Regions from separate parts of the Haemophilus sp. oral taxon 851 str. F0397 genome, predicted to be linked through region 2. Evidence: riboswitches for the same ligand, from Rfam matches in the RefSeq annotation. Region 2 holds a riboswitch; each other region holds the start of a gene.

Region 1 (10,616 bases), on a different contig from region 2:
CAGCACCGAATACGCAACCATCCTTACAACGCACCTTATATCGAGCAGATAAAGGGGAAACGGTTTATACGGATAATATTATTTCTTTAGCCAAAAAAGCGGGCGTGAAAACCTATTGGATTTCTAATCAAGGCAAAATTGGTGAATTTGATACGATGGCCTCTCGTATTGGTCAAAGTGCAGATGAAACGATTTTTATGAAGCCGTTAGGTTATAACTCTAAAAAAGTTTATGACGACGAAATGTTGCCTGTATTAGATAAAGCCTTAAAAGAAAATATTACGAATCCAAAATTAATTGTGATTCATTTAATGGGCTCACATCCAGCCTTTTGCGAGCGTCTTCCTTACGAGGTTAAAGATTATTTTATTAATCAATCTATGTCTTGTTATTTAGAATCGATTAAATATACGGATCAGTTTTTAGAAAAATTAAATTCTCAATTAGTGGCGCAAAATGAACCCTATTCGGTGATTTACTTTTCTGATCACGGGCTTGCTCATTATGAGGATTCTAAGGGTTTATCGTTGCATCCAAATAATCTTTATAAACAAGATTATGAAATTCCTTTCGTTATGTTTTCGAGTGATATCCAAAAGGTAGAAAAAATAAAAACGCCACAATCTGCATTTAATTTTGTTTATGGTTTTGCTGATTGGATGGGGATTAAGGAAAAACATTTACAAGGCATCGATTTCTTCCGTCCTGAAAAACAGGAAATTAAGGTATTCGATTGGAAGAAAGTGGTGAATGTCAAAGAGTTGGCTGATGATCCAGCAAAATTACCAGAAGCCGTTCAGTAAATGAGATCGTGCTTTATCATTTATCGGCTTATGCTAGAATTAGCGGAATTTTTTTAAAAGGGAAATAGTATGTCCAAAAAATCAGGGCTTTCATTTTTATGGTTAAGTGCAGTCGCTTTCGTGGTTGATTTGCTCACTAAATATATTGTGGTACAAAAATTTGATTTGTATGAAAGCGTTAATGTATTGCCTGTTTTCAATCTCACTTATGTTCGCAATTATGGTGCGGCATTTAGTTTCTTAGCGGATCATAGTGGCTGGCAACAATATTTCTTTATTTTGTTAGCATTAGCTATTTCTGGCATGTTGGTTTATTTTTTAGCAAAAAATGATGTTGCACAAAAAATCCAAAATTCTGCTTATGCACTCATTATTGGTGGGGCGTTAGCGAATATGGTGGATCGTGCTTACAATGGTTTCGTCGTGGATTTTTTTGATTTCTACTGGGATATTTACCATTATCCAGTGTTTAATATCGCTGATATTGCCATTTGTATTGGCGCAGGGTTATTAGCATTGGATGCTTTTAAGAACGAAAAGAAAAAAGTACAAGATAAACAAGTAGAAAAGTGCGGTCAGAAATGAAGATAATTTTAGCGAATCCACGAGGATTTTGTGCCGGCGTAGATCGTGCCATTAGTATCGTTGAACTAGCCTTAGAAATTCATGGCGCACCAATTTATGTTCGTCATGAAGTGGTGCATAACCGATTTGTTGTAAACGGATTGCGTGATCGTGGTGCGATCTTTGTGGAAGAATTAAGCGAGGTGCCTGATGGCGCGATCGTGATTTTTTCTGCGCATGGTGTATCTCAAGCCGTTCGACAAGAAGCGAAAGACCGCAATCTCAAAGTATTTGATGCAACCTGTCCTTTGGTAACTAAAGTGCATATGCAGGTTGCACGCGCAAGTAGAAAGGGAACAAAAGCGATTTTGATTGGGCATAAAGGACATCCTGAAGTTGAAGGCACAATGGGGCAGTATAGCAACGAAGATGGCGGGATTTTTCTGATTGAAAAAGTAGAAGATATTGCGCGTTTGCCAATGCAAGAAAATGATGATTTAACCTTTATGACGCAAACAACTTTATCGCTAGATGATACAGCAGAAACCATTGCTGCATTAAAGGAAAAATATCCCGCTATTCAAGGGCCACACAAAAACGATATTTGTTATGCGACAACCAATCGTCAAGAAGCGGTGCGAGAATTGGCTAAATTATCAGATTTGGTATTGGTAGTTGGTTCTAAAAATTCATCAAATTCAAATCGTTTAGCTGAATTGGCTTCTCGTATGGGGGTTAAATCACAGCTTCTTGATGATCCTTCCGATATTCAAGCTGATTGGTTTAATGATGTGAAAACCATTGGGATTACAGCCGGCGCGTCTGCACCCGAAGAATTAGTTCAATCGATTATTTCCCGCTTAAAAGAGTTTGGTGCGAATACCATAGAAGAACTACAAGGTTTAGAAGAAAATATGTTCTTTGAGGTTCCAAAAGAGCTGAGAATAAAAGAAGTTAACTAATCTTAAGGGCTTGTCGTAAATGATAAGCCCTTTGTTTTTTCATTCAAATTAAGAATTTTTGCGATCTGAATCGCAAAAGTGCGGTAAGAATCTTGAGCGTTTTCTTGAAAGCATAAAAAATGGCTGTGTTGATATGCTAGTCAACATGTTCATATTACAAGGAAACCTCTATGAAATTAATGAAAACATTATTTACTTCGGTGGTATTGTGCGGGGCTTTGGGTGCGTCTTCAGCTTTTGCTGAGGAAAAAACTGCGGAGCAGGCTGTTCAACCTGTTGTAGCAACTCAAGCTGAAGCTCAAGTTGCACCGACTACTGTGAGCGATAAATTGAATATCAATACGGCAACCGTTAGTGAAATTCAAAAAGCCTTAACTGGAATTGGTGCGAAAAAAGCAGAAGCGATTGTGCAATATCGTGAAAAACACGGTAATTTCACGAGTGCTGAACAACTATTAGAAGTGCAAGGGATTGGTAAAGCAACACTTGAAAGAAACCGTGCTCGAATCACTTTTTAATTTTAAAACTGCTTATGGATGCCCTGTTTTACAGGGCTTTTTTATTTTTTATTGTGCACTTTAAGCCATTTTTGCATTTGTTCAATTTCCGCTTGTTGTGCGTTAATAATATTCTCAGCAAGCTTACGCATCTCAGGATCTTTTCCGTATTTTAATTCAACTTCCGCCATTTTTACTGCGCCAATATGGTGTGGCAACATACCTGCTGCAAAAGCAACATCAGGATCTTTATATTGCATGGCTGCCATCATGTCTTGATGCATTTGATTCATACCTTGCATTAATTCTTGTTGCATTGCAGAACCTGTCGGCATTGGCATATTCATGTGTGCTTGATGCGGTTGTTCATTAGCTTGGGCATAAATTGAAACTGCAGCAGCGCTAAGTGTGATAAAAGTCATAAGTTTTTTCATGTTTTTCTCCTATGTGATAACTGAATGAGCACGAATCATAAACCTTGACCTAAGGTTAAAGTCAATATTTATTCCGAAAATTTTTGGTGAGATATTAAAATAAGACAATGTTTGATATGAGGAACAGAATTACGAAGCAAAGATTTGTACTTGCCACGGGCAATAAAGGCAAAGTAAAAGAAATGGCAGATGTGTTAGCTGATTTCGGTTTTGAAGTCATTGCTCAGACAGATTTAGGCATTGAAAGCCGAATCGAATCACTTTTTAATTTTAAAACCGCTTATGGATGCCCTGTTTTACAGGGCTTTTTTATTTTTTCAGAAAGAAAATGTAGAAAGTTTATTTCTTTTTAAAAATCCGTTGGCAATCTTAGTAAATTTTAATACACTAAAAAGCCTAGTCGGGGTGCAATATGCTGAGATCATACCCGTGAACCTGAAACAGTTAATACTGACGTAGGAAACTAGGAATACAGCCTTATCTCCTTCCCGTCATTATTGCTGCCTTTTGATATAAATAAGGATGTAATAATGAAACTTCTTAAATTAACCTTAATTTCTACCGCACTTTTTTCCACCGCAGCATTAGCTCAATCACAGCAAAGTGTTAACGTATATAGCTATGATTCTTTCACTTCTGAGTGGGGAGCAGGTCCAAAAGTAAAACAAGATTTTGAAAAAGCGCACCCACAATGCGCTATTAATTTTACCCCTTTTGAAAGTGGTGGTGTGTTGCTCAACCGTGTTCGTTTGGAAGGAAAGAAAACCAAAGCGGATATTGTATTAGGTTTAGATAACTTTGTTTTAGAACAAGCTGAAAAAACAGGTATTTTTACGCCAAATAAAGTAGATTTAACTCAACTTGATCTGCCAACAAAATGGACGAATAAAACATTCTTGCCTTTCGATTTCGGTAACTATGCTTTTGTGTACGATAAAACTAAATTACAAAACCCGCCGAAAAGTTTGAAAGAATTGGTTGAACGCCAAGATATCCGTGTAATTTATCAAGATCCTCGCACCAGCAGTGTGGGTCGTGGTTTATTGGTTTGGATGAATGCAATTTATCCTGCGGACAAAATTCAATCTGCTTGGAAAGAGTTGGATAAGCATACGGTAACAGTGGGTAAAGGTTGGTCGGATACTTACGGTGCATTCTTAAAAGGCGAAGCGGATTTAGTGTTAAGTTACAGTACATCACCACTTTATCACCAACTTTTTGAGAAAAAAGATAATTATGCAGCGACAGATTTTGCGGAAGGGCATATCACTCAAGTGGAATTAGCGGCTCGAGTCGCAAACCATCCAAATCAATGTGCGGATGATTTTATGGCATTTTTAATTTCACCTACGGCACAAAAACATATTGTGACAGCCAATATTATGTTGCCAGTCATTCAAGGTGAAATTGAACCGCACTTTGATGCGCTTAAAGCTCAACAAAAAACTCAAACTCCAATCAATCCAATGGTGAATGCGGAACAATTAAAAAATTGGATTAGCACTTGGCAAACCACATTAACAAAATAGTTTGATGTTGTCGTTATTTCATCATCCACAACTCCGCTCTCGTCATTATGTAGGCGGGGTTGTTGTCATTAGCTTTATTACTCTTTTTTATGGTGGCGCGTTAAGTTCGATCTTTGCATTGGGTGATGAATTACAATGGAAAACTTGGTTCACGGATGATTACCTACAGCATCTGATTCTTTTCAGTTTTGGACAAGCCTTACTTTCTACCGTTTTATCTATTTTTTTTGGTCTGCTCCTCGCTCGAGCATTGTTTTATCAACCATTCTCAGGAAAAAAGTGGCTATTAAAATTAATGTCGTTAACTTTCGTCTTACCTGTTTTAGTAGCAATTTTTGGTTTGATCGGCATTTATGGTTCAAGCGGTTGGTTAGCTAAGTTTGCTAACCTTTTTGGAATACCGTGGCAGGGACATATTTACGGACTCTCGGGTATTTTAATTGCCCATCTTTTTTTCAATATCCCGCTTGCAACGCAACTTTTCTTACAAAGTTTGCAAAGTATTCCTTATCAGCAACGTCAGCTTGCTGCGCAACTCAATTTACAAGGTTGGCAATTCGTTAAATTGGTGGAATGGCCCGTTTTTCGTCAGCAATATTTGCCCACATTCAGCTTGATTTTTATGCTTTGCTTCACCAGTTTTACCGTTGTTCTTACACTAGGCGGAGGACCTCAATATACAACGTTAGAAACCGCAATTTACCAAGCGATTTTATTTGAATTTGATCTGCCAAAAGCAGCACTTTTTGCCATGTTACAATTTGTATTTTGCTTGGTTTTATTTAGCTTAACATCGCGTTTTTCTCCCTATAATCAAAATGGCTTGAGCAATAGTAATCCTTGGTTTGAGAAACCTAAAAGTGCGGTCAAAATTTTCCATGTTTTTGTCTTACTTATTTTTATATTTTTCCTTTTTTCGCCAGTGTTGAATATTCTTGTCAGCGCATTGAGTTCACCAAGTTTGCTCACAGTTTGGCATAATTCTCAACTTTGGCGTGCGTTAGGCTATTCACTTTCTATTGCGCCCTTGTCCGCATTGATTGCATTAATGATGGCGATTGCCTTATTGCTTTTATCACGCCGTTTAGAATGGTTGCATTATCAGAAAATTGCGCAATTTATTATTAATGCAGGAATGGTGATCTTGGCAATCCCGATTTTAGTACTCGCAATGGGGCTATTTTTATTATTACAAGAGCGGGATTTTTCGAATATTGATTTGTTTGTCATTGTTGTATTTTGCAATGCATTAAGTGCAATGCCTTTTGTTTTACGTATTTTGAACGCACCTTTTCATAACAATATGCGTTATTACGAAAATCTGTGTAATAGTCTGGGAATTTTGGGCTGGCAACGTTTTTATCTGATTGAGTGGCAAACTTTACGTGCACCATTGCGCTATTCTTTTGCTTTAGCCTTGGCGCTATCTTTAGGGGATTTTACGGCTATTGCGTTGTTCGGCAATCAAGAGTTTATTTCTCTACCGCACTTGTTATATCAGCAGCTAGGTAATTATCGTAATCAAGATGCAGCTGTAACCGCAGGGATTTTATTATTGCTTTGTGGCATATTGTTTGCCTTTATTCACACACATAGGGATGCAGATGATTTATCTAAATAATGTGATTTTGAACGATAAAACCTTACCGATGTGCTTTAATTTGAGCGTAAATGCTGGTGAGCGTGTCGCAATTATTGGCGAAAGTGGGGCGGGGAAAAGTACGTTATTGAATTTAATCGCTGGATTTGAATTTCCTCATCAAGGAGAAATTTGGTTAAACGATAAAAATCATACTCGTAGTGCACCTTACGAGCGTCCAGTTTCCATGCTATTTCAAGAAAATAATTTATTTCCTCATTTAACCGTACAGCAAAATCTTGCATTGGGTTTAAAACCCTCTTTAAAATTAACCGCTCTTGAGCGGGAAAAAATTGAACAGGTCGCTTGTTCAGTAGGATTGGGTGATTATTTGCAACGTTTACCGAATTCTCTTTCAGGTGGTCAAAAACAACGAGTGGCATTGGCGCGTTGTTTGTTGCGAGATAAACCCATCTTGTTATTAGATGAGCCTTTTTCTGCATTAGATCAGAAACTTCGTGTAGAAATGCTTGCTTTAATTGCCAAACTTTGTAATGAGAAACATCTGACATTGTTACTTGTTACTCACCAACCATCAGAATTAGTTGGTACGATAGATCGAGTATTGCTGGTGGAAAATGGTCAGATAAGTCAATTGTAAAAAGAGACGTAAAATTATATAGATTTTATAACTGATGAATCGATTCAATGGCTATCGATAGCAGCCTATAAACTGAATGAATATGAGATACAAAAATGCGGTAATTATTCACCGTACTTTAAAAGGAAAAATATGTTAACTGAAAAACTACAAATTAACTCCATTACGCCACATCCAAGCGTTGAATATTGGTCTGTTTGCAAAGTTGAGGCGTTATTTGAAACGCCATTTTTGGAATTGGTTTACCGAGCTGCGCAAGTTCATCGCAAGCATTTTAATCCTCGAGCGATTCAGTTATCCACGTTAATGTCTATCAAAACGGGGGGATGCCCTGAAGATTGTGGTTATTGCCCTCAATCAGCCCGTTATCACACGGGGGTACAAAATCAGCAATTATTAGATGTTAATGAGATCGTCGAGAAAGCAAAAATTGCGAAAGCGCGTGGAGCGGGGCGTTTTTGTATGGGCGCAGCTTGGCGAGGCCCTAAGCCAAAAGATATTGAGAAAGTCACAGAAATTATTAAAGCAGTGAAATCGCTTGGTTTAGAAACTTGCGGTACTTTTGGTTTATTGCAAGATGGTATGGCAGAAGATTTAAAAGAAGCTGGTTTGGATTATTACAATCATAATCTTGATACAGCACCAGAACATTATGCAGAAGTGATTGGTACTCGCCGCTTTGATGATCGTCTTAGCACGTTAGGAAAAGTACGCAAAGCTGGATTAAAAGTGTGTTGTGGTGGCATTGTGGGGATGAATGAAACCCGCAAAGAACGGGCTGGATTAATTGCGAGCCTTGCAAATCTTGATCCGCAACCTGAGTCAGTGCCGATTAATCAACTCGTTAAGGTCGAAGGTACACCGTTAGCCGATGCCGAAGAATTAGATTGGACGGAATTTGTGAGAACGATTGCTGTTGCACGTATTACCATGCCAAAAAGTTATGTTCGCCTTTCTGCAGGCCGTAGTGGTATGAGTGAAGAAATGCAAGCGATGTGTTTTATGGCTGGTGCAAATTCGATTTTCTATGGCGATAAATTACTTGTCACAGGTAACCCAGAAGAAGATGGCGATCAGTTATTAATGGCAAAATTAGATTTAGAGCCAGAAAATGCGGAAAATAAAAAGCCGTAGTTTGCGTTAGATAGCTGAGAAATTAAGTATTAATCTAATCTTTTCTTTATTTCTATATCTCATAATAATTTTCAATAGCCAATAAAAAAGCTCCTTGAATGTCAAGGAGCTATTTATATCAATCTTAAAGAATTTCTTTCGCTTTCGCTATTACGTTTTCAACAGTGAAACCAAAGAGTTTGAATAATTGATCAGCAGGTGCAGACTCGCCGAAACTATTCATACCTACTACACGGCCGTTAAATCCAACGTATTTATACCAGAAGTCAGAAATACCCGCTTCAATCGCAATACGTTTGGTTACCGCTGCAGGTAATACTCTTTCACGGTACGCTGCATCTTGTTTATCAAAACGGTTAGTGCTTGGCATAGAAACGACACGTACTTTTTTACCCTCTGCACTTAATGCTTCAGCCGCTTTCACTGCTAATTCCACTTCAGAACCTGTCGCGATGAAAATTAATTCTGGTGTACCTTCGCAGTCTTTTAATACATAAGCACCACGTTTAACTGCATCTAATTGTGCAGAAGTGCGGTCCATTTGTGCTAAGTTTTGACGAGTAAAGATCAACGCACTTGGGCCATCTTGACGCTCAACCGCTTGTTGCCATGCGATGGCTGATTCTACTTGGTCACATGGACGCCATGTTTCAAGATTCGGAATTAAGCGTAGTGATGTAGTTTGCTCAACTGGTTGGTGAGTTGGACCATCTTCACCTAAACCGATCGAGTCGTGAGTATAAACGAATAATGAGCGTTGTTTCATTAATGAAGCCATACGTACTGCGTTGTGTGCATATTCGTAGAACATTAAGAAGGTTGCGCCGTAAGGAATGAAACCGCCGTGCAAGGCAATACCGTTCATAATGGCAGACATACCAAATTCACGAACACCGTAGTTGATGTAGTTACCACCTACGTTTTCATGCGCACGAATAGGTTTAGAACCACTCCATAACGTTAAGTTAGAGCTTGCTAAGTCTGCAGAACCACCTAAGAATTCAGGTAACACATGAGCATATGCTTCGATTGCATTTTGTGATGCTTTACGGCTTGCAATGCTTGCTGGATTTGCTTGTAATTTTTCAATGAACGCTTTAGATTCAGCCGCCCAGTTTGCAGGTAATTCACCGTTTACACGACGTGTAAATTCTGCGGCAAGTTCTGGATATGCTTTAGCATAAGCGGCAAATTTTTCTTCCCAAGATTTTTCGGCTGCAGCGCCTTTCTCTTTTGCAGACCATTCAGCGTAGTATTCAGCTGGAATTTCAAATGGAGCATATTCCCAGCCCAGCGCTTTACGAGTTAAAGCGATTTCTTCATCGCCTAATGGTGCACCGTGACAATCATGTGACGCTGATTTATTTGGTGAACCGAAACCAATGATTGTTTTACAAATAATTAAAGTCGGTTTTTCTTTTTCTGATTGTGCAAGTACAACAGCCTGACGAATTTGTTCAGCATCGTGGCCATCCACATTACGGATTACTTGCCAGCCATAAGCTTCAAAGCGTGAAGCGGTATCATCGCTGAACCAACCATCTACATGACCATCAATCGAAATGTTGTTGTCATCGTAGAATGCGATTAATTTACCAAGGCCTAAGGTTCCCGCTAAAGAGCAGGCTTCGTGAGAAATCCCTTCCATTAAACAGCCATCGCCTAAGAACACGTAAGTGTGGTGATCGACAATTTCATGGTCTTCACGGTTAAATTGGCCCGCTAATGTTTTCTCAGCAATCGCCATCCCCACTGCATTAGTAATACCTTGGCCTAAAGGACCTGTCGTGGTTTCAACACCAGGCGCATAACCATATTCTGGGTGGCCAGGGGTTTTAGAATGTAATTGACGGAATTGTTTTAAATCGTCGATAGAAAGATCATAGCCAGTTAAATGTAAAAGGCTATAAATCAACATAGAACCATGGCCGTTAGAAAGTACAAAACGATCTCGGTCAGCCCATTTAGGATTGCTTGGATTGTGTTTTAAAAAGTCACGCCATAATACTTCAGCAATATCCGCCATCCCCATTGGGGCACCAGGGTGACCAGATTTAGCTTTTTGCACAGCATCCATTGATAAGAAACGAATTGCATTGGCTAATTGTCTACGAGTTGCCATTTTGTTCTCCTGTTATAATTCGCTTTGAAAAAATAATCCTGCGCATTCTACCTTATTTCTGAAGGAAATTTAGCAAAAATCCGCACTCAATTTAATAGTTTGTGACAATAATCAAATTCTACGGCGACGCTGGTGAAAACGCGAGCTACTCGATTTTACTTTCAAATTTACCGCACTTTTTTTCTCTTTGGGTTTGCGGTAAGCCCGTCGATAGTGACTTAAAAAATAATGAATAGAGCTTGCCATCAGCGCGCCAAGTAAAAAGACAATAATGAGTTCACCATATAATTGGTGAAAAATTTGATTAATTTTTGATTGGTTAGATTGCGTA
Region 2 (10,616 bases):
CATTTTTGACCGCTTCCAGTTGTGCTTGAATCGTGTTCAGTGGAATTGGGTGAATATCAAATACGCCAAGTGTGTTTTGAGCAGTGACTGCAGTAATCACTGAAGTGCCAAAAACACCCTGCATTTGAAAGGTTTTGAGATCGGCTTGAATTCCAGCTCCACCACCGCTGTCAGAACCAGCAATAGTCAATACTTGTGCGATGTTAGACATATTTCACCTCCGCATTTTGTTCTATTACATTAGGTGTTAAAGCAGACAATTCATCAAGTAAGCGAATTTGGAACTGCCCAACTTGTGTGGTTAAGTTTTTAGCCGCAATCTCTCCTGCAATGGTGTAAGCAGCACAAGCTTCGAGTGTTGCTGAAAAATGTTTACCTTCATCAACGGCTAAAAATGCTGCGCATACTGCACTTAATAAACAACCCGATGCGGTGACTTTTGGAAATAGCGGCGTACCGTTATGGATTGTGGCAGTTTGCTGACCATCACTGATAATATCGACCTCGCCACTAATTAGCACCGTACATCCATAGCGTTGTGCAACACGTTGAGCAACCTCTTGTAGATTTGTTTTTCCTTGTCCTGCATCGACGCCTTTTGCTTGCCAGTTTGCACCTGCAATTGCTGCAAGTTCACCCGCGTTACCTCGGATTAAGGTAAATTTCACTTCAGCCAATAATTGACGGATAGTTTCGCGTCGGTAGCTAGTCGCGCCTACTCCAACAGGATCAAGCACCACAGGAATACCTATTGAATTCGCTGTTTTACCCGCTAGTAACATGGCATCTCGCTCTTGACCAATGACTGTCCCGATATTGATGACTAATGCTTGGCTGATTTTTGGTAGTTCAATCATTTCTTCAATATTAGCAGACATCAACGGTGATGCACCCAAAGCAAGTAAACCATTGGCACTAAAATTTGCCGCAACAATATTGGTAATATTATGAATCAATGGATTCTGTTCACAGATTTTTGATAAATAAACTGATTTCATTTTACACCTTCATTTTTATGCTAAATCGAATCCCATTTGCCAAAATCCGATTTCCATTCGAGTGGCTGTGGTAAAAATCTGTTGGATATTAGCTATTTGAGAATCATTAAGTGGCTCACAAAGTGCGGTAAGAAAATCAACAGTTTCTTGTGCGGCTTGTTGATATTCTGGTGCCGAGTATGCGTCAATCCATGCTTGATAAGGATTGCTTGGTAGTTTTGGATAATTTTCTGTGATGTAGCGGGCGACTTGTGCGTAACCTAAAGCACAAGGCGTAACAGCTGCATATAGCTCTGGTAAGCCACCCATCATTCCACAATCAAGCAGGTAACGTGTATAGGAAATACATGCTGCACTTTCTGGTGTTTGGAATATTTCCTGTTCACTTATTTCCCATTGTCGGCAGTAATCCAAATGTAATTGGATTTCTTGGCAAAGAATGTCGAGCGTTTTACGCGGCATGTCCATTTCGGCAAAATTTCTCGCCTTGAACACGCCTAAGGCAAAAGCACGGCTATAATGGAAAAGATAGATGTAATCTTGTTTTAAATAGTGTTGAAAACAAGCTTTTGGCAAGGTGCCTTTTGCAAGTTGCTGCACAAATTCATGCTCAACATATTGCTTCCAATAAGGTTGTGCTTGCTGAATGAGTTGCTTGATCATCATTTTCCCTTACTGTAATTCGACAGTATAGTCTTTCAATTCAAGTGCTTTTGGAATCAAGCCTTTTTGATGCATAAATTCCGCCATTTGTTGATAACGTTTGGCATCCAATTGACGAGGTTTCGTTGCTAATAAAGGCAAGGTATCTTTCCACGCTAATTGATTTAATTCTGTATTGAGTTCTTTTGGCTTATGGTTCACAAAAGCTTGCCATGCTTCATCTGGATGGCTTTGTAGATAGGCTGTAGCTTGCTCAAGTGCGGTCAAAAAAGCAGAAATTTTTTTAGAGGCAAGACTGTTTCTATTCGCCACTAAAATCAATTCATCATAAGCTGGCACACCATATTGTTCTGGGAAAAATGCCACGCCTTCTTGTTTTTCTAAATGGATTTGATTCAGTTCGAAATTACGAAATGCCCCGATGACCGCATCGACTTGTCCTGTTAAAAGGGAAGGGGAAAGCGACCAATTCACATTCACCAATTTTACGTCTTGGTTGCTGAGCCCGATAGAGTGGAGCATGGTATCGAGTAATACATCCTCAAAGCCACTGACTGAATAGCCCACTTTTTTCCCTTTCAGGTCGGCAAGCGTTTTGATATTGCTATTTTTTAGAACCACTACGCTATTTAATGGGCTGGAAATCAGAGAGCCGACATGCACTAAAGGTAATCCTTCCGCAACTTGTTGATAAAGTTGAGGTTGATAATTAATGGCTAAATCCACTTTTCCTGCAGCAGCCAATTTAGGCGGTAACGATGGATCGGCTGGTTCGATAATTTCGACATCTAAGTTATTTTTTTCAAAAAAGCCTTTTTGTTGCGCCACGATGATCGCTGCGTGATCAGGGTTCACATACCAATCAAGCATTAAGCTAATTTTCTCTCTTGCCAAACTGGTAAAACTGGCGCTGAGTCCAATTACAAGACTGAAATAACGGATGATTTTCTTCATTTTTGTCTCCTTTTGTCATGAAGTGTTAAACGTGCCAAATAAAACGGCGTAGTAGCCAATCGATGCTGAAATATAAACAAAGCGAAATTGCCACTAAGATCAGCAATGCGGCAAACATTAAATCTACCTGCATACGAGCGTTGGCATGGATCATTAAATAGCCAAGCCCTTCTGATGAACCTACCCATTCTCCGATTACGGCACCAATCGGGGCGACTGAAACAGCGATTCGAAAGCCTGATGCAAATGCAGGTAAAGCAGCTGGTAAACGTACTTTAAGTAATAAACGTAAAGATGAGAGTTTGAACGTTTTAGCGAGATCGAGCCAAGCTTTAGGCGTATTGCGTAAGCCATCGTAACAAGCTGCAGTTACGGGGAAATAGATAATGAGAATAGCCATAACAATTTTTGATGGCATTCCATAACCTAGCCAAAGTACGAGTATCGGAGCGATAGCAAAAACAGGAATCGCTTGAGAAATCACTAAAACCGGTAATAGTAAGGACGATATTTTAGGCGAAAAAGAGAGTAATAGGGCTGATGACAATCCAAAAAGAAAACCCAGTAGCAGCCCTAAGCCAATTTCAATTAAGGTGATTAGTGTATGTTGCCAAAGCAGTTCTGAATGAGAAGTTAATTGCAGCCATACAGCTTGCGGAGAAGGAAATATGTAATGGGGAAAATCACCGAATACACCAATAAGTTGCCAAAGACAAAGCAATATAATTCCAATAAAGAGCGGTTTAAGAAGGCTAAGTTTCATCTTTTTCCCTCTAATAACTCGTTCAATAATTGCTGTTGGAGCATCCACAAATTGTTTTGGTTTAGATCTCGTGGTGCTTTACCTTCAGGTTTTATGACATCGGATAATGCTGATTGATTAGGCTGCGGTGAACGTAATACAAAAATACGTTGGCTTAAGCGTAATGCTTCTTGAGGATCATGGGTAACTAATAACACTGATTTATTTTTTAATAGTTCATAGGCCAAGTTTTGTAATTGGTAACGACTAATCGCATCAAGAGCAGAGAAAGGTTCATCAAGTAAAACTAAATCAGCGTTTTGCATTAATACTCGAGCGAGTGCCACTCTTTGTTTTTGCCCTCCAGATAATTGAGCACAGTTTTTATGCAGATGCTCTGACATACCCACTTGTTCAAGTAGTGCTTTTGCTTGAAGAGTTGTTTTTGCAGATTTATTTCCAAATAGTACGTTTTCTAATTGGACGTTATCAACAATTGAAAGCCAGGGATAAAGGGTATCTTTTTGTGGTAACCATGCCACTCGAATATTTGGATGTGAGATGATATTGCCTTGGATTTTCCCTTGTATATCAAGCCCTGCAATTAATCTCAAAAGCGTTGATTTACCTACACCAGAGCAGCCAAGTAAACTCACCCACTCATTAGGCAAAAGCGTTAAATCAAGGTGTTCAAATAGTACTTGTTCTCCAAAAGCAAGACTAAGATCCTGAATATGCACCATAGCACTAACCTAAGGATTAACTACTAAAAGTAACGATAGAAAAGGAATGAAAAGAGGTATGAAGAATGAGAAAGTATTTTTGCATATTAGTTTCCTACGTCAGTGCTAACTGTTTCAGGTTCACGGGTATCATCTCAGCCATCTTGTGGCACCCCGACTAAAAGTAGGAAAAATTCTATACTGCAATGAAAAATAAAACAAGGCTGAATTTTATTGGCTTTGGTTTATCATTTTTTAGAAAAACTAAATTTATAAAAAATGCCTTTCCGATTTTATACTTCGGAAAGGCATTGAAATTGAATGTGGTTTTATCCATTTTAGATATTTATACTATTTCTAAATAATACCGTAGAAATTAACCGCACTTTTGTCATCTAAGTAATTATTTTACGCGAGATACGTATTCGCCAGAACGAGTATCTACTTTGATTACTTCACCGATTTGAACGAAAAGAGGCACTTTTACTACTGCGCCAGTGCTTAATGTTGCTGGTTTACCGCCAGTACCTGCTGTATCGCCTTTAAGACCTGGGTCTGTATCGACGATTTCTAATTCAACAAAGTTTGGTGGAGTAACAGTAATTGGCGCACCATTCCATAAAGTCACGATACAATCTGCTTGGTCTAATAACCATTTTTCTGCATCACCTACAGCTTTTGCATCAGCAGAGTATTGTTCAAATGTTTCTGGGTGCATGAAGTACCAGAATGCATCGTCTTTGTATGAATAAGTTAAGTTAAGATCCATAACATCAGCAGCTTCAACCGAAGTACCAGATTTGAAGTTTACGTCTAATACTTTGCCTGAAATTAATTTACGAATACGAGTACGGGTGAAAGCTTGACCTTTACCTGGTTTTACGAATTCATTTTCAACGATTACGCAAGGTTCACCGTCTTGCATAAATTTTAGACCTGGTTTGAAATCACTGGTAGTATATGTAGCCATATTTTTAATATCCTAAAAATTAGAGATGGTTTGAAAAGTGCGTATTTTAACCCAAGAACCCGTCATTAGAGAAGAACAAAATTGGCTCACAATTCTAAAAAATGCGATTTCAGATCCTAAATTATTGCTAAAAGCCTTAAATTTACCAGAAGATGATTTTGAGCAATCTATTGCTGCGCGGAAACTTTTTTCTCTTCGCGTACCACAACCTTTCATCGATAAAATAGAAAAAGGTAATCCGCAAGATCCCCTTTTCTTGCAAGTGATGTGTTCTGATCTAGAGTTTGTACAAGCCGAAGGATTTAGTACGGATCCATTAGAAGAAAAAAATGCCAATGCCGTGCCGAACATTCTTCATAAATATCAAAACCGCTTGCTCTTTATGGCGAAGGGCGGTTGTGCGGTGAATTGTCGTTATTGCTTCCGCCGACATTTTCCTTACGACGAAAACCCAGGAAATAAAAAAAGCTGGCAACTGGCATTAGATTACATTGCGGTGCATCCTGAAATTGAAGAAGTGATTTTTTCAGGCGGTGATCCTTTAATGGCGAAAGATCATGAGTTAGTGTGGTTAATAAAACATTTGGAAAACATACCGCACTTACAACGTTTGCGTATTCACACTCGTTTGCCTGTTGTGATTCCGCAACGGATTACTGATGAATTCTGCACTTTATTAGCCGAAACTCGTTTGCAAACAGTTATGGTGACACACATTAATCACCCAAATGAAATTGATCAAATTTTTGCTAATGCGATGCAAAAATTAAAAGCCGTGAATGTCACGCTTTTGAATCAATCCGTTTTGCTAAAAGGCGTGAATGATGACGCACAAATTCTAAAAATATTGAGCGATAAACTTTTTCAAACAGGAATTTTGCCTTATTACTTGCATTTGCTAGATAAAGTGCAAGGGGCGAGCCATTTTCTGATTAGCGATATCGAGGCTATGCGAATTTATAAAACCTTGCAATCTCTTACATCTGGCTATCTTGTTCCCAAACTCGCACGAGAAATTGCCGGCGAACCAAATAAGACTTTATACGCGGAATAAGATCCGATAAAATATCGCGTAATTTTTTCGCCGCACTTCCGCGGCTAATTAACATGAATAACAACAAGTATCAGGAGTAATCCAGTGGATTCTATGAATAAAAATCAAAATGAACAATCATCTCAAGATGAATTAGATTTAGGTCTTAATCAAGTTGAACCAATTACACCAAAGAAAGTGGTGCAACCTAGCGAGTCAATTTTTAATAAAGCAAAAGGTTTATTTGCTAAAAAAGATCATGTAGAAACAAATTTTCATGAGCGTAAAGAACCCACTTTTGGCCATACTCCAGCTCAAGAAAGCGCGCCTTTTATTTCTAGCGAAACATTGAGAACAGAGCAAGAACCAGTTGTCCAGACTGTATCTTCAGAAGAGACAATATCTGCGGTTGAAGAAGAAATTAAAACTGAAACTATTGCCACAGAAACTATTGCCACAGAAACTATTGAGCAAGCGGAGAAACGTACTTTAAGCCAACCAGAAAAATGGAAAGTGTTGCAAGTATTACCAGCAAAACATCGCCGTTTATTTATGGCTATTTTGGCGTTGGTCATTTTATTAATTATTTTCTTTGCATTAAAACCAAGTTCTGACACCGTTGAGTCTTTCACTCAATCTAACAGCAATGAAATCCCCGTGCAGTTCCAATCTTTAGATCAAAATCAACCAGTTGAAACCACGATTTTAGATAATCCTCCTGCACAAAATCAGATGGCTGCAGAGCAAGCTAACCAACCTGAAAATGCGCCAAAAGCAGATGAATCAGTTAATAGTGCTACCGCTCAAAATCAACCTGCAGAAAACATGGCTGCGCCACAAAACATGGTTACGCCACAAAATATGGCTCAATCTCCAGTTCAAACCTCAAATACAATGGATTCAGCTTCAGCTAAACCTATGCAAGCAGCTCAATCAGAGCAACCACAAACTCAAGCTCAAGTGGAACAGCCAAAAGCGCCAACTGTTGTAGCACCAGTTCAACCGGTGAAAAAAGTAGTAGAACAACAAGTTGCGCATAAAGATATTGCGAAAAAAGAAGTGAAGGTTGCTGAAAAAGCACATGTACCAGCAAAAACAACTGAACAAAGCGTCGCTAAAACAGCAGGAAAAGCACCAATTGTTGAAGCCAAACCGATTCAAGTTAAAAAAGAAGCTAAAGTTCAAATTGTTGATGCCAAACCTGCAACGAAAGCAGCTGCACCAACTGCATCGGCGAAAACATTAACTGTGCCTAAAGGCGTTTCTCTTATGCAAGTATTCCGTGACAATCAACTTAATATTTCGGATGTTAATTCAATGAGTAAAGCAGCGGGTGCGGGCAATGTTTTAAGTAGTTTTAAACCGGGTGATAAAGTTGCAGTATCCGTAAATAGCCAAGGGCGAGTAAATGAAATGCGTTTATCTAACGGTACGCGATTTGTTCGTCAGTCTGATGGTTCTTATGAATATAAAAAATAATTTTTAGGGCGAGCAATCGCCCATTTTTCTTTTTCAAGTAGGATGTTATGTTTAAAAAAACGTTTCTAATTTTAACCGCACTTTGCTTGGTCGGTTGTGCTCAAAATGGTTTACCAAAGAAGCCAGAGCCGCAAAAGATGCAGGTGGAAAAAGTAGATAAGGCTTTGCAAAAAGGTGAAGCTAAAGTTTATTTGTGTAAAGATGATAAGCAAGTTCGTGTTGTTCATTCTACTCAAAAAAAACGTAAAAAATCATTGCATCACATTACGGTGACTTTCAATTCTATGTCAGAAAAATTGACATTAATGATTTCTGAGCGCGGTAAAAATTACGGCAATATTCGTTGGGCGTGGCAAGAGCGCGATGATTTTAGTGTGCTAAAAACTAATTTAGGTGAAGTTTTAGCGGAACAATGTGTGTTACAACCCGTAGAGCGTTTATCTGGTAATTAATTGTGCAAACCGAACTCCAGCGTGGCTTTATTCTTCATCGTCGCCCTTATAGTGAAACGAGTCTTTTAGTCGATTTGTTTACTGAAGAAAGCGGTCGCCTAACCGTGATTGCCAAGGGGGCACGAGCAAAGCGTTCATCTTGGAAGTCGGTTTTGCAGCCTTTCACACCTTTATTGTTGCGTTGGACGGGAAAAAGCTCATTGAAAACCCTCACTAAAGCAGAACCCGCCGCAATAACACTTCCTTTACAACAAACCGCACTTTATAGCGGTTTTTATGTGAATGAGTTACTGACTCGTGTCATTGAGCCTGAAACGCCGAATCCTTCGCTGTTTCAACATTATTTAAAATGCTTAACAGGCTTGGCAACTGAAACCAACGTTGAGCCAACTCTGCGTCTTTTTGAATTTCAACTTTTACAAATTCTCGGTTACGGCGTGGATTTTCTGCATTGTGCAGGGTCTGGCGAGCCAGTCGATTTCTCAATGACATATCGTTATCGTGAGGAAAAAGGTTTTATCGCGTCCTTAGTGAAAGATAATCTCACCTTTTACGGAAGAGATTTGTTAGCCTTTGAAGCTCTCGATTTTTCCGATGAGGCGGTTCGTCAAGCGGCAAAACGTTTTACTCGTATTGCACTTAAACCTTATCTTGGCGATAAACCGCTAAAAAGCCGAGAATTATTTTCACAGCACATTCTCTTGTTAAAATGATTTTTTAAAAATGTAAAGCAAAAATAAAGGCAAACAATGTTTGCCTATGATGTTTATTTTAAACCGTTTTCACTTACTCCCGCTTTTGTGCTAAAAAATAATCCGGCAAAGCCGAAAACAAAGAAACTTATTGCAGAGTAATATGCTAACTGAATGCAATTTAAGATAGGCATATTTTCATTATTAAATGTAAGAACCTCGCCTAAGGTAAAAGCATATCCAACACTTAATGACACAAGTACGATAATTTTTCCAATTGTTCTTTCTATATTCATTACTTTTAATCCAAATAATGCAATTAAAAGTAAAACTATAAGAATTCCAGAACTAATAAATAGATCATTCATTTTACTATTTCTTAATTTCTTCTAACATTTTGCAACCATTAGAAAAGCCATTTTTACAAGATTTTTGAAACCATAATATTGCTTTCTTTCTATTCTTCTTAGCTAAATAACTATGGCCGAGGACAGCTTGAGCCCCTGCAATCACATGTTGGTTAAATTCTTTAATAGGTGCGTTTGCTACAGGTTCAGCATATTCTATAGCTTTAGAATAATTACCTGCACCCATTTCAAGAGCTGCCTGCTTTACGCGCCCACTCATTGCTACTTGTATGTTTGATTGTTCAAGAGTTAATTCATAAGAGTAAGTAGATAAACTCATTAATGATAAACCGAGTAATGTTGTAGTAACAGTTATTTTAAACTTGTTCATTTTTCATTCCTTTTTATAGAAAATTTCTTAGCAAGATGTTTTGTGTTATCTCTGTAAAGAGATAACACTAGTAAGTATACTTACTGGAAAATTGGCTATAAAAAGAGTATAAAAAACAGCGATTACTGGCTTATATAAAGATGGAAATATCACTAGTGGTACAGTAAATGCGGTTGCCACTTACACCTTTTCTTATCAGTGATTTACTCTAAATAAAAATTATGCCAATATTTGCGGGATCAAAGTATCAAATGGGATATCAATGAATCACAATTCTGTAATGTGTATACTTAACTAATTTGGCGTAATTCTTCAAACAATGGTTCTTCTTTATACCCCAAAGCAAAAAACAAACAATGTTCAAACCATTACGGCTGATATTCTTGATTTAGATTATCAAGGTTTAGGCGTGGCGAAAATTAATGGTAAAACTTGGTTTATTGAAAATGCACTTCCGCACGAAAAAGTGGAATGTCGTATTCTGGAGGATAAACGCCAATATGGACACGCCATTGCAAAAAAATGGTTAGTAAAAAGTTCTGAACGTTTAGCACCTAAATGTGCTCATTTTATGCGTTGTGGTGGTTGCCAAGGACAACATATTCCTATTGAAATGCAGAGGAAAGCGAAAGAATCCGCATTGTTTAAACGATTAAGTAAATTACAGTCAGAACCGATTTCATTTCAACCTATGATTTGTGGCGATGCTTGGGCGTATCGTCGTCGTGTGCGTTTGAGTTTATGGTTTAACCCAAGCACAAAACAAATCGAGATGGGCTTTCGTCAGAAAAATACCAACGATTTAATTACCGTTCAATCTTGCGAAGTGGCAGAACCTGCAATTAATTATTTACTGCCTAAATTAACCGCACTTTTAGAACAATTCTCTGCGCCGAAACAGCTTGGGCATATTGAACTTGTGGCGGCAGATAATGGCGTCGCAATGTTGTTACGTTACACCAAAAAACTTGTAGAAATTGACCACACTTTATTACTTAAATTTGCTGAACAAGAAAAGTTAATGCTGTTTTTACAAAGCGATGAAGGCATTGAACAAATCCATGGCGATTCACCTTATTATCAATTTTCTGATGGCATAAAATTACATTTTGATATTCGTGATTTTATCCAAGTAAATCGTTCATTAAATGAACGTATGGTAAATACAGCCTT
Region 3 (10,616 bases), on a different contig from region 2:
TCACCCTCTGTCCATAAATTTTTACCAAGACGATCACTATTGTTTGCAATTAATTCATTTGCGCTGTTTAGGATATTGGCGGTAGAACGATAGTTTTGTTCAAGGCGAATGGTTTCTGCTTTAAAATCTTTCAAGAATTTTTGAATATTTTCGATTTGTGCGCCACGCCAGCCATAAATAGATTGATCATCATCGCCCACGATCATGACTTTGCCTGTTTCTCCCGCGAGAATTTTGATCCACTTATATTGAATTTTATTGGTATCTTGAAACTCATCCACCAAAATATGTTGAAAACGTTGTTGATAACGTTGCAAAATTAATGGTTTTTTCTCAAATAATTCATAGGCCCGAATTAATAATTCAGCAAAATCGACTAATCCTGCGCGATCGCAGGTGTCTTGATAGATCTTATAAATTTTAATCCATTCTCGTTCTTGGCGATCATTAAAATCTTCAATGTCGTTTGGTCGCAATCCTTCATCTTTTTTGTTATTGATGTACCAACAAGCCTGTTTAGGGGGAAAAGCTTTTTCATCAAAATTATGTAATTTTAATAACCGTTTAATTAAACGAAGTTGATCTTCTGAATCTAAAATTTGGAAATCTTGTGGCAATCCTACATCTAAATGATGAGCTCGCAATAAACGATGGGCAATGCTGTGGAAGGTTCCAATCCACATACCAAATAATTGATGTTGTGCGTGTTTGGCAAGTGTAGATTGAATACGATGACGCATTTCTGCTGCTGCTTTATTGGTAAACGTTACTGCCATAATGCTGCCTTCAGAAATATTTTCTACCGCAATTAACCAAGCGATACGGTGCGTCAATACACGCGTTTTGCCAGAGCCTGCACCAGCTAGCACTAAGTGATTACCAAGAGGAGCTGCTACGGCTTCGCGTTGTTTATCGTTAAGTCCGTCAAGTAATTCAGAAATATCCATGATGAAATTTTTATCTGTTCAAATTTACAGGAATTATAAGTCTAATTTTTTTATATCACAATCAAGAAAATCATAAACTTATCAGACTTTACAAAAATAGTATTACAACTTATATTGATTCGCGGTTAGTCGGGGTGCGGACATCGCTGAGAAAATACCCGTGAACCTGAAACAGTTAGCACTGGCGTAGGAAACTAATCTCTCCTCCTTAAAGGGCTGACTTACTTTTTTCTGTATTCATATAAGTAAGGATGCATCATGACACTCTCTTTTTCTTTAAAAAATTCTTTTAAATTGACCGCACTTTCCAGTGTGCTTGGTTGCGGCTTATTAGGATTAAGTTTATCAACCCCTGCTCAAGCGGAAGGCAAATTAGTGCTGTATTGCAGTGTCCAAAATACGACTTGTGAAAAAGTCGCTCACGCGTTTAGCAAAAAATATAATGTGGACACTCAGTTTGTGCGTAATAGCACTGGGACTGTATTAGGCAAAATCAAAGCCGAAAAAGAAAATCCACAAGCAGATGTGTGGTATGGCGGTACATTGGAACCGCACTTTCAAGCGCGAGATGCTGGTTTGTTAGAAAATTATCGTTCACCTCTGCAAAAAGAAATTATGCCTCAATTCAAAAAGCTCACTGAACAACGTGGCGATACCACGTCGATTATTTATCTTATGGAGCTTGGCATTGGGATGAATGAAAAACTGCTAGCTGAAAAAAATATCGCGAAACCTCAATGTTATGCTGATTTATTAAAACCAGAATTTAAAGGGTTAATTCAATATCCAGATCCTCGAGTATCGGGCACTGGCTACACCATTCTTACAACTTTAATTGAAATTATGGGCGAAGATAAAGCCTTTGCTTATTTGAAAGAACTTGATAAAAACATTGCTCAATACACGAAAACTGGATTAGCAACGGCTAATATTTCTACGGGCGCAGCTGCAGTTGATATTGGTTTTATGCATACTTATGTGCGTGAAAAGGATAAAGGCGCATCGGTTATTGGTGCTTTACCTTGCGAAGGCACAGGATATACGTTAGGGGCGGTCAGTATCATTAAAAATGGGCGCAATTTAGATAATGCTAAACGCTTTGTCGATTTTGTTCTTTCTGCTGAAGCTCAAGAAATTCCTTGGCGTGAGGCGGATTCTTACCAACTGCCAACAAATATTCATGCCAAAGCGCATCCACATCTTTCAGAGCCGGCAAAACTTAAATTACTTGATATTGATTTCATCAAATTTGGTTCGGATCAAGAAGCGAAACGATTAATAGAACGCTGGGTTGAAAATGTGAAGGAAAGAAAAGAGTAATTGATACTAGTCTAAGCAAAGTGAGGTGAAAATTCACCGCACTTTGCTTTTCCCCTTGAAATCTTTCTTTTTATTCTTATATCTGTGACGTTCAATTTTTATCTTTATGAAGGAAAAAATTATGTCACAAAATCAAGAAACTCGCGGCTTCCAATCTGAAGTCAAACAACTTCTCCAATTAATGATTCATTCTTTGTATTCCAACAAAGAAATTTTCTTACGTGAATTAATTTCTAATGCCTCTGATGCAGCAGATAAATTACGCTTTAAAGCACTTTCCAACCCTGCTTTATATGAAGCTGATGGCGACTTGCGTGTCCGTGTTAGCTTTGATGAGGATAAAGGAACGATCACAATTAGCGATAACGGCATTGGTATGACTCGCGAGCAAGTAATCGATCATTTGGGTACGATTGCAAAATCAGGAACAAAAGAATTTTTAACCGCACTTGGCCAAGACCAAGCAAAAAATAGCCAACTTATTGGGCAATTTGGTGTGGGGTTTTATTCAGCTTTTATTGTGGCAGATAAAGTGACTGTAAAAACCAGAGCAGCTGGCGAAGAGGCTGATAAAGCGGTACTTTGGGAATCTGCGGGTGAAGGCGAATATTCTGTGGCGGATATTGAGAAAAAATCCCGTGGCACAGATGTGATTTTACATTTACGCGAAGATGAAAAAGAATTTTTAAACGAATGGCGTTTGCGTGAAATTATCGGTAAATATTCTGACCATATTGGCTTGCCAGTAGAAATGCTAACGAAAGAATATGATGATGAAGGCAAAGAGTGCGGTGAAAAATGGGAGAAAATTAATAAATCCGATGCACTTTGGACGCGTTCTAAAAATGATGTTTCCGATGAGGAATACAAAGAGTTTTATAAACACTTAAGCCATGATTTTGCAGATCCTGTGACTTGGGCGCATAACAAAGTTGAAGGAAATCAAGCATATACTAGTTTGCTTTATGTGCCAGCTAAAGCACCTTGGGATTTATTTAATCGCGAACATAAACACGGCTTAAAACTTTATGTTCAACGCGTATTTATTATGGATGATGCTGAGCAATTTATGCCGAATTATCTCCGTTTTATGCGTGGTTTAATCGATAGCAATGACTTGCCATTAAATGTGTCTCGTGAAATTTTGCAAGATAACAAAATTACGGCTGCATTACGCAAAGCATTAACTAAGCGTTCATTACAAATGCTAGAAAAATTAGCAAAAGATGATGCAGAAAAATATCTTCAATTCTGGAAAGAGTTTGGTTTAGTCTTGAAAGAAGGCCCAGCAGAAGATTTTGCTAACAAAGAAACTGTCGCGAAGTTATTGCGTTTTGCTTCAACGCATAATGATAGCAGCGAGCAAACTGTGTCTTTAGAAGATTACATCTCGCGTATGAAAGAGGGGCAAAAAGCTATCTATTACATTACAGCGGACAGCTATGTGGCAGCGAAAAATAGCCCACACTTGGAATTATTCAATAAAAAAGGCATTGAGGTTTTATTACTTTCCGATCGTATTGATGAATGGATGTTAAGCTATTTAACTGAATTCGATGGTAAACAATTACAAAGTATCACGAAAGCCGATTTGGATTTAGGCGATTTAGCGGATAAAGAATCTGAAACACAAAAACAACAAGATGAAGCCTTGGGTAGTTTTATTGAGCGCGTGAAAAACTTGCTTGGCGAACGTGTGAAAACGGTGCGTTTAACCCACAATTTAACGGATACACCAGCGGTAGTTTCGACAGATAATGATCAAATGACGACCCAAATGGCGAAATTGTTTGCAGCCGCAGGGCAACCTGTACCAGAAGTAAAATACACTTTTGAACTTAATCCAGAACACCATTTAGTGAAAAAAGTGGCTGATATTGCCGATGAAACAGAATTTGCTAATTGGGTGGAATTGTTGCTCGAACAAGCTATGTTAGTAGAGCGCGGATCTTTGGAAAACCCAGCTGTGTTTATTAAGCGCATTAATAAGTTGTTGGCATAATAAATAAACGCCTTGGTGTAGTTCCAAGGCGTTTTTGGTTTCAATCTATTTTTGAATAGATTATTTTATTTATTTCACCACCTAACTTATTTTCATCACTTAGTTGTAAATAAGATAAATGTAGGCTTTTCTTTTTTTTATTGTCCGCCTGGGCGACGATCAGCGGCACGATCTCCACAGGCTGAGCCATCTTTTGCAGTTTGCCAATAATGATCACATCTTCCTGCGTTAGCAAAAGATGAAAATGTACCTAAAGCAAATGTTGCTAATAAAATCATTACAATTTTTTTCATATATACTCCAATGTAAATTAAACGTAGTATGAATAAAACACGACACTAAATTGACTTTAGGTTAAAATCTTCATGCGGTGTATATTCTTAGAAATTATAATTTTATGAATATTATGCAAAAGATAGTAGTTGTAATGATGTTCTATACTATTTGTTACTTGACAAAATATGAGGTCTAAAATGAGCGTTAATGAGAAAGTAAGATTATTCAGAGAGTTAAATCAATGGTCTCAAGAGGAAATGGCTGAAAGAATGAATATGTCTGTGGCTGGATATGCAAAAATTGAAAGAGGTGAAACGAATATAAGCCTTCATAAATTGAAACAGATAGCATCAGTCCTACAAATAGATCTTTTGGATTTGGTATCTACCCATGATAGCGGCGTTATTTTAGTTGGTGGAGAAAATAATCAAAATCATTTTCGTAATAACTATTATGGTAATCAAGCAGCTGAGTTAGAAGTAGAAAAATTAAAGTTAGAATTAAAACATAAAGATGAATTATTGAAACAAAGAGAAAATGAATTAGAAACTTTAAGAGATATAGTAAATTTATTAAAACAACAAATGAAAGATTAGGGGATATTATGCTAATAGTCTATGGTATTAAAAATTGTGATACAGTAAAAAAAGCGTTGAAATGGCTGGCGGATCACAATATTGAACACAAACTTCACGACTACCGTGTTGATGGTTTAGATTCGAATTTTTTAGTCCAAGCAGAAGCTAAATTTGGTTGGGATGTGTTGGTAAATAAACGCAGTACAACTTGGCGTAATTTGGATGAGCAAGTTAAAAATTCTCTTGATAAAACCACCGCACTTTCCGTGTTGGCTGAGAATCCAACTTTAATTAAACGTCCAATTATTTTACAAGATGGAAAGGCATTAATTGGATTTAATGAAAAGGAATATCAGGCTGCTTTTGCTTAAAGTGCGGTTATTTTTTAGGAGTTTTTATGAGAGAAAAAGTGGTTTTGTTGGCGCAAGATTTAATTCGTCGCCCGTCTATTAGCCCTAATGATGAAGGCTGTCAGAAAATTATTGCCGAACGTTTAGAAAAATTAGGTTTTCAAATTGAATGGATGCCTTTTAATGATACGTTGAATTTATGGGCAAAACATGGAACGGGTGAGCCAGTTATTGCTTTTGTAGGTCATACGGATGTTGTGCCTACAGGTGATGAAAATCAGTGGTCGTCTCCGCCGTTTTCTGCTGAGATTATTGATGGCATGCTTTATGGTCGTGGTGCGGCGGATATGAAAGGATCTCTTGCTGCAATGATTGTGGCGGCAGAAGAATATGTAAAAGCAAATCCTAATCATAAAGGTACCATTGCATTATTGATTACGTCTGATGAAGAGGCAGCTGCAAAAGATGGTACTGTGCGTGTGGTTGAGACTTTAATGGCGCGTGATGAAAAAATTACTTATTGTATGGTTGGCGAGCCATCGAGTGCTAAAAACTTAGGCGATGTTGTCAAAAATGGTCGCCGCGGCTCAATTACGGGAAACCTTTATATTCAGGGGATTCAAGGACACGTAGCATATCCGCATTTAGCTGAAAATCCAATCCATAAAGCAGCCCCATTTTTGCGAGAATTAACAACTTACCAATGGGATGAAGGTAATGAGTTTTTCCCTCCAACAAGCCTACAAATTGCTAATATTCACGCAGGTACGGGAAGTAATAATGTAATTCCAGGCGAGTTATATATTCAGTTCAATTTGCGTTATTGCACAGAAGTAACAGATAAAATCATTAAGCAAAAAGTAGCTGAAATGCTAGAAAAACATAATTTGAAATATCGTATTGAATGGAATTTATCAGGTAAGCCGTTTTTAACAAAACCGGGTAAATTATTAGATTCGATAACCTCCGCTATTGAGGAAATCACAGGCATAACGCCAAAGGCTGAAACAGGTGGTGGCACGTCAGATGGTCGTTTTATTGCATTGATGGGCGCTGAAGTAGTGGAATTTGGTCCACTTAACGCAACAATTCATAAAGTAAATGAATGCGTCAGTGTAGAAGACCTTGGCAAGTGCGGTGAAATTTATCACAAAATGTTAGTGAATTTATTGGATAGCTAAAATGAAATTAACGCCAGAAATGCTTACAGGAAAGTCTCGTGAGCATTTAGTCAATTTACCGGCAACTCATTCATCAAATCATTTTTTGCAAATACAAGCTGTGAACGCATTTCAAGGGCTGCAAAAAAGTTCGGCAAAAAATGGATTTAATTTACAGCCAGCGAGTAGTTTTCGTGATTTTGAACGCCAGCAGCTTATTTGGAACAGCAAGTTTAAGGGCGAGCGAAAAGTCCATGATGACGCAGGCAATGCATTAGAATTGAGCCAATTAGATGACTGGCAAAAATGTCAGGCGATTTTACGTTGGTCTGCATTGCCGGGTGCTAGCCGTCATCATTGGGGAACGGAAGTGGATATTTTCGATCCTGATCTTTTGCCACAAGGTCAATCTTTACAACTGGATCCTTGGGAATATGAAAAAGGCGGCTATTTCTTTGAATTGAGTGAATTTCTTACCGAAAATTTACCGCACTTTGATTTTGCTTTACCTTTTATGAATATGAAGTCCAATAAGAAAGTGGGGCGGGAGCCTTGGCATATCAGTTATTTGCCGTTAGCTGAATTGGCAAGCCAGCAATTTTCTCCAGACATATTGCAACAGGCGTGGAAAGAGGAAAATATTTTAGGCGCAGACTGTTTAATATCAAATCTTGAACAAATTTTTTCTGAATATATTGTTTAAAAATAAAGCCTTATCGTGAAGATAAGGCTTTATTCTTAGGCGTAAAAAAGCCCTTTTCCATGCAAATAAATAGGCAGCTCATCGCCAATAGATAAATCAGGGAAAATGATGTTCTCAATCCATATTGCGTAGCCATTAATTTCAATTTGAATAGCGGTAATTTTCCCTTTAAATTTAATTTGTTTTACTTGCCCTTTTAAAAGTGCGGTTGGATTTTCCGATGTTTTAAACAGGCTGAATTGTTCTGGACGAAGCAAAATCTTACCTTGTTTCAGAGTGATTGATTTATTTTTTACAGGAATATTACCTAATTGGCATTGAACTGTGTTTTCATCAATCAGATTCGCCAATAGCACGATGTTGTCACCAATAAAACTTGCGGTTTCAATATGATTAGGCGACCAATAAAGTGTACGAGGCGTATCGATTTGCAAGATTTTTCCTTGCTGAATTACGGCAATTTTATCCGCGTAACGTAATGCTTCATCACGATCATGGGTGACGAAAATCGCTGATGCACCACTTTGACGTAGTGCTTTCAGCATATCATGACGAATTTGCTGGCGAAGATGTTCATCTAAGGCACTAAAAGGTTCGTCTAATAAAATCAGTTCTGGATTTGGTGCTAGTGCTCGAGCTAGCGCCACACGTTGTTGTTGTCCGCCTGAGAGTTGGTGAGGAAAACGTTCTGCCAGTTCACTAATTCCAGTGAGTTGCATTGCCTGCTCAATCCGCATTTTCTCCTCATCAGTTTTCCCTTTTCCATTCCCCAATCCGTAAGCAATATTGCGATAGACATTTAAGTGAGGGAACAGAACGCCTTCTTGTACCACATAACCTAAATGGCGCTGTTGCGTTGGTATATTAGCATTCTCGCCAAAAATTAACCGCTCTTTTAGCCAAATTTCGCCAGTATTGGGTTGTTCAAATCCAGCAATTGCGCGTAATAACGTTGTTTTTCCACAACCAGAAGCGCCAAGCAAAAAGAGGATTTCACCTCGTTGCAGGGTAAAGGAAATATCGTGTAGAACTTGTTGTTCATTAAAAAATTTATTGATATTTTTAACAGTTAATAACGGATTATTTATCATTTTATTTGAATGCATATTTTTTCAATAAAAACACAGGAATCCCTGAAAAGAGAACGAGCATTAAGGCATAAGGCGTTGCTGCAGCGTATTGCGCATCACTAGTATATTCCCAAACGGCAATCGAAAGGGTTTTGATGTCGTTTGGCGTGAGCAAAAGTGTTGCAGTAAGCTCTTTCATTAAATTCAAAAATACTAGAGAGAATGCCGCCGCAATGCCTGGTAGCATTGCGGGTAATGTTAAAGTTCGGAAAATATAGAATGGGCTTCGTCCTAGGCTTTGTCCTACTTTCTCAATATTATCAGAAAGTTGCTCAAGTGAGGATCTAAGTGTGGTTTGTGCCATTGGTAAATAGAGCATAAAGTAAGCCACGATGATAATTAAAAAGGTTTGATATAAGCTGTTGGCATAGTTGATCGTAAAGTAGATAAGCGATAATGCGATAACTAAGCCAGGTACGGCGTGTAATAGGTAAGGTAACCGATCAATCCAAAAGGTTAATTTGCTACGATAGCGTACTGCTGCCCAAACCAATGGCAAAGCACAAACTACGGTAAGTAATGCGCCTAGGCCTGAAATGATAAATGAGTTGCTGAATGCAGATAAAAATTCTGAAAAATCACCCGCACTTTCTAGTGAAGTTCCCACAATAAGCCAGTAAATTAACATAATCACAGGCACGCCAATGCTTAAGATGAATATGCTAGAGAAAAAAACGAAGGTTAAACATTGTTTGCCAAAAGAAAGCGTTTTTATTGGATAAGGACGAGTAACGCCTTTACCACTGTTGTAAAGCGTTTGTTTACCACGGAAGAATGTTTCTCCTAGCACAATAATGCTACAAATTGCCATTAATACAGCTGAAAGTAGTGCTGCAGTGCTGTTATTAAAAGACATTTCATATTCTTGAAAAATCGCAGTGGTGAATGTTTGGTAATTTAAAATTGAAACTGCACCGAAATCTACCAGCATATGTAATGCTATTAGCAATAAACTACTACCGATTGCTGGTTTTAATTGTGGGAAAATAGCGTACCAAAAGGTGTAGGTTTGGCTTTTCCCAAGTGAAAGGCTTACTTCTTCAAGGGACCGATCTAGTCGTTTAAGTGTAGCTGAAATAGGCAAGTAAGCGAGTGGGAAAGAGCTTAATGTCATGATGCCAATTGTTCCCCAAAAACCTTCGACTCGAAAGGTGAGGCTTATCCAAGTAAAACAGCTCACAAAGGCTGGAATACAAAGTGGCAAACTCATCGCCACTTCAAAAAATGATTTACCGAAAAAACGATAGCGTTCAAGCAAAAATGCACAAAGCGTACCGAGAAAAATGGAACCAATGGTTACACAGACCATGAGAAGCATTGTGTTGGTGAGTAATTCCGCCATTCTTGGGCGAATAAGAAGCTCAAAGCTACGATCTAATCCGACTTCAATCGCACGGAAAAGAATATACAGAAATGGTAATAAGAGCGGTAAACCAATAAGTAAAATAATGATGGTGAGCCAAAGTGGGGGAGTTCGGGTCAAAAGATAATCCTTTATATGTTACAACTGTATTTTCACTTTTGGTGAAAATACAGTTGCGACGTTAGCGGGCTTATTTTAAACCAGCTTCTTCAATTAATTTATTTGCTTGTTCTTTATCTTGAGCCGTAGTTGCTGAAACTACTGGCGCTTGCAATTTAGCATAAGGTTCCATATTGAATGGAGAAATCACATCTGTACGTAATGGATATTCTGCACGTACAGCAACTAAGGCTTCTTGGCCTTTTTTGCTTGCTAAGAAGTCCACGAATTTTTTCGCTTCTTCTTTATTTTTAGATGATTTTAAGATTGCAGCACCAGAGTAAGTGACTAACGCACCAGGGTCTTTATGACGAATAAAGTACAAGCGAGTTTTTAAGTTTTCTGCGCCTTTTTCTTTTGCTAATGCATACCAGTAGTAGTTATTAATTAAGGCTGCAGGTACTTCGCCATTTTCAACAGCTTGCAATGCAACACTGTTTTTCGCGTAAAGTTTACCATTTTCTTTTAAGCCTTTTAACCAATTAAGCGCAACTTTCTCGCCTTTTAGTTTAACAATGGCTACAACTTGTTCTAAGAATGCACCTGAGGTTGGTACATAACCGATTTTATCTTTCCATTTTGGTGTCGCGTAATCAAGCACTGATTTTTCCATATCTTTTTCAGATAA

Evidence for each region. A riboswitch is a leader RNA that binds a small molecule or an ion and turns the genes downstream of it on or off. The one in region 2 is predicted to bind thiamine pyrophosphate.
Region 1: it holds a riboswitch for thiamine pyrophosphate, as region 2 does, so the genes downstream of both, thiB (thiamine ABC transporter substrate binding subunit) here and HMPREF9096_RS00925 (ABC transporter ATP-binding protein) in region 2, are expected to answer to the same signal.
Region 3: it holds a riboswitch for thiamine pyrophosphate, as region 2 does, so the genes downstream of both, HMPREF9096_RS02265 (ABC transporter substrate-binding protein) here and HMPREF9096_RS00925 (ABC transporter ATP-binding protein) in region 2, are expected to answer to the same signal.

Annotation. Positions count from the first base shown of each region.
Region 1 covers NZ_JH591072.1:102,994-113,609, reverse strand. Annotated here, with positions in the region: gene HMPREF9096_RS05750 (phosphoethanolamine transferase) at 1-803, shown strand, start outside; gene lspA (signal peptidase II) at 873-1,388, shown strand; gene ispH (4-hydroxy-3-methylbut-2-enyl diphosphate reductase) at 1,385-2,329, shown strand; gene HMPREF9096_RS05765 (helix-hairpin-helix domain-containing protein) at 2,500-2,847, shown strand; gene HMPREF9096_RS05770 (DUF305 domain-containing protein) at 2,889-3,260, opposite strand; gene HMPREF9096_RS05775 (hypothetical protein) at 3,368-3,613, shown strand; TPP riboswitch at 3,652-3,739, shown strand; gene thiB (thiamine ABC transporter substrate binding subunit) at 3,791-4,789, shown strand; gene thiP (thiamine/thiamine pyrophosphate ABC transporter permease) at 4,794-6,410, shown strand; gene thiQ (thiamine ABC transporter ATP-binding protein) at 6,394-7,029, shown strand; gene bioB (biotin synthase BioB) at 7,162-8,163, shown strand; gene tkt (transketolase) at 8,288-10,285, opposite strand; gene HMPREF9096_RS05805 (YtjB family periplasmic protein) at 10,397-10,616, opposite strand, start outside.
Region 2 covers NZ_JH591082.1:172,173-182,788, forward strand. Annotated here, with positions in the region: gene thiD (bifunctional hydroxymethylpyrimidine kinase/phosphomethylpyrimidine kinase) at 1-211, opposite strand, end outside; gene thiM (hydroxyethylthiazole kinase) at 204-998, opposite strand; gene tenA (thiaminase II) at 1,014-1,661, opposite strand; gene HMPREF9096_RS00935 (ABC transporter substrate-binding protein) at 1,671-2,615, opposite strand; gene HMPREF9096_RS00930 (ABC transporter permease) at 2,641-3,378, opposite strand; gene HMPREF9096_RS00925 (ABC transporter ATP-binding protein) at 3,375-4,100, opposite strand; TPP riboswitch at 4,175-4,266, opposite strand; gene efp (elongation factor P) at 4,483-5,049, opposite strand; gene epmB (EF-P beta-lysylation protein EpmB) at 5,087-6,103, shown strand; gene oapA (opacity-associated protein OapA) at 6,188-7,561, shown strand; gene HMPREF9096_RS00905 (hypothetical protein) at 7,609-8,013, shown strand; gene recO (DNA repair protein RecO) at 8,016-8,726, shown strand; gene HMPREF9096_RS00895 (hypothetical protein) at 8,780-9,073, opposite strand; gene HMPREF9096_RS00890 (hypothetical protein) at 9,078-9,443, opposite strand; gene rlmD (23S rRNA (uracil(1939)-C(5))-methyltransferase RlmD) at 9,763-10,616, shown strand, end outside.
Region 3 covers NZ_JH591080.1:234,176-244,791, forward strand. Annotated here, with positions in the region: gene uvrD (DNA helicase II) at 1-947, opposite strand, end outside; TPP riboswitch at 1,068-1,157, shown strand; gene HMPREF9096_RS02265 (ABC transporter substrate-binding protein) at 1,206-2,267, shown strand; gene htpG (molecular chaperone HtpG) at 2,389-4,269, shown strand; gene HMPREF9096_RS09335 (hypothetical protein) at 4,407-4,562, opposite strand; gene HMPREF9096_RS02255 (helix-turn-helix domain-containing protein) at 4,743-5,141, shown strand; gene HMPREF9096_RS02250 (ArsC family reductase) at 5,150-5,494, shown strand; gene dapE (succinyl-diaminopimelate desuccinylase) at 5,521-6,654, shown strand; gene HMPREF9096_RS02240 (M15 family metallopeptidase) at 6,656-7,336, shown strand; gene fbpC (Fe(3+) ABC transporter ATP-binding protein FbpC) at 7,372-8,442, opposite strand; gene HMPREF9096_RS02230 (iron ABC transporter permease) at 8,429-9,949, opposite strand; gene HMPREF9096_RS02225 (iron ABC transporter substrate-binding protein) at 10,020-10,616, opposite strand, start outside.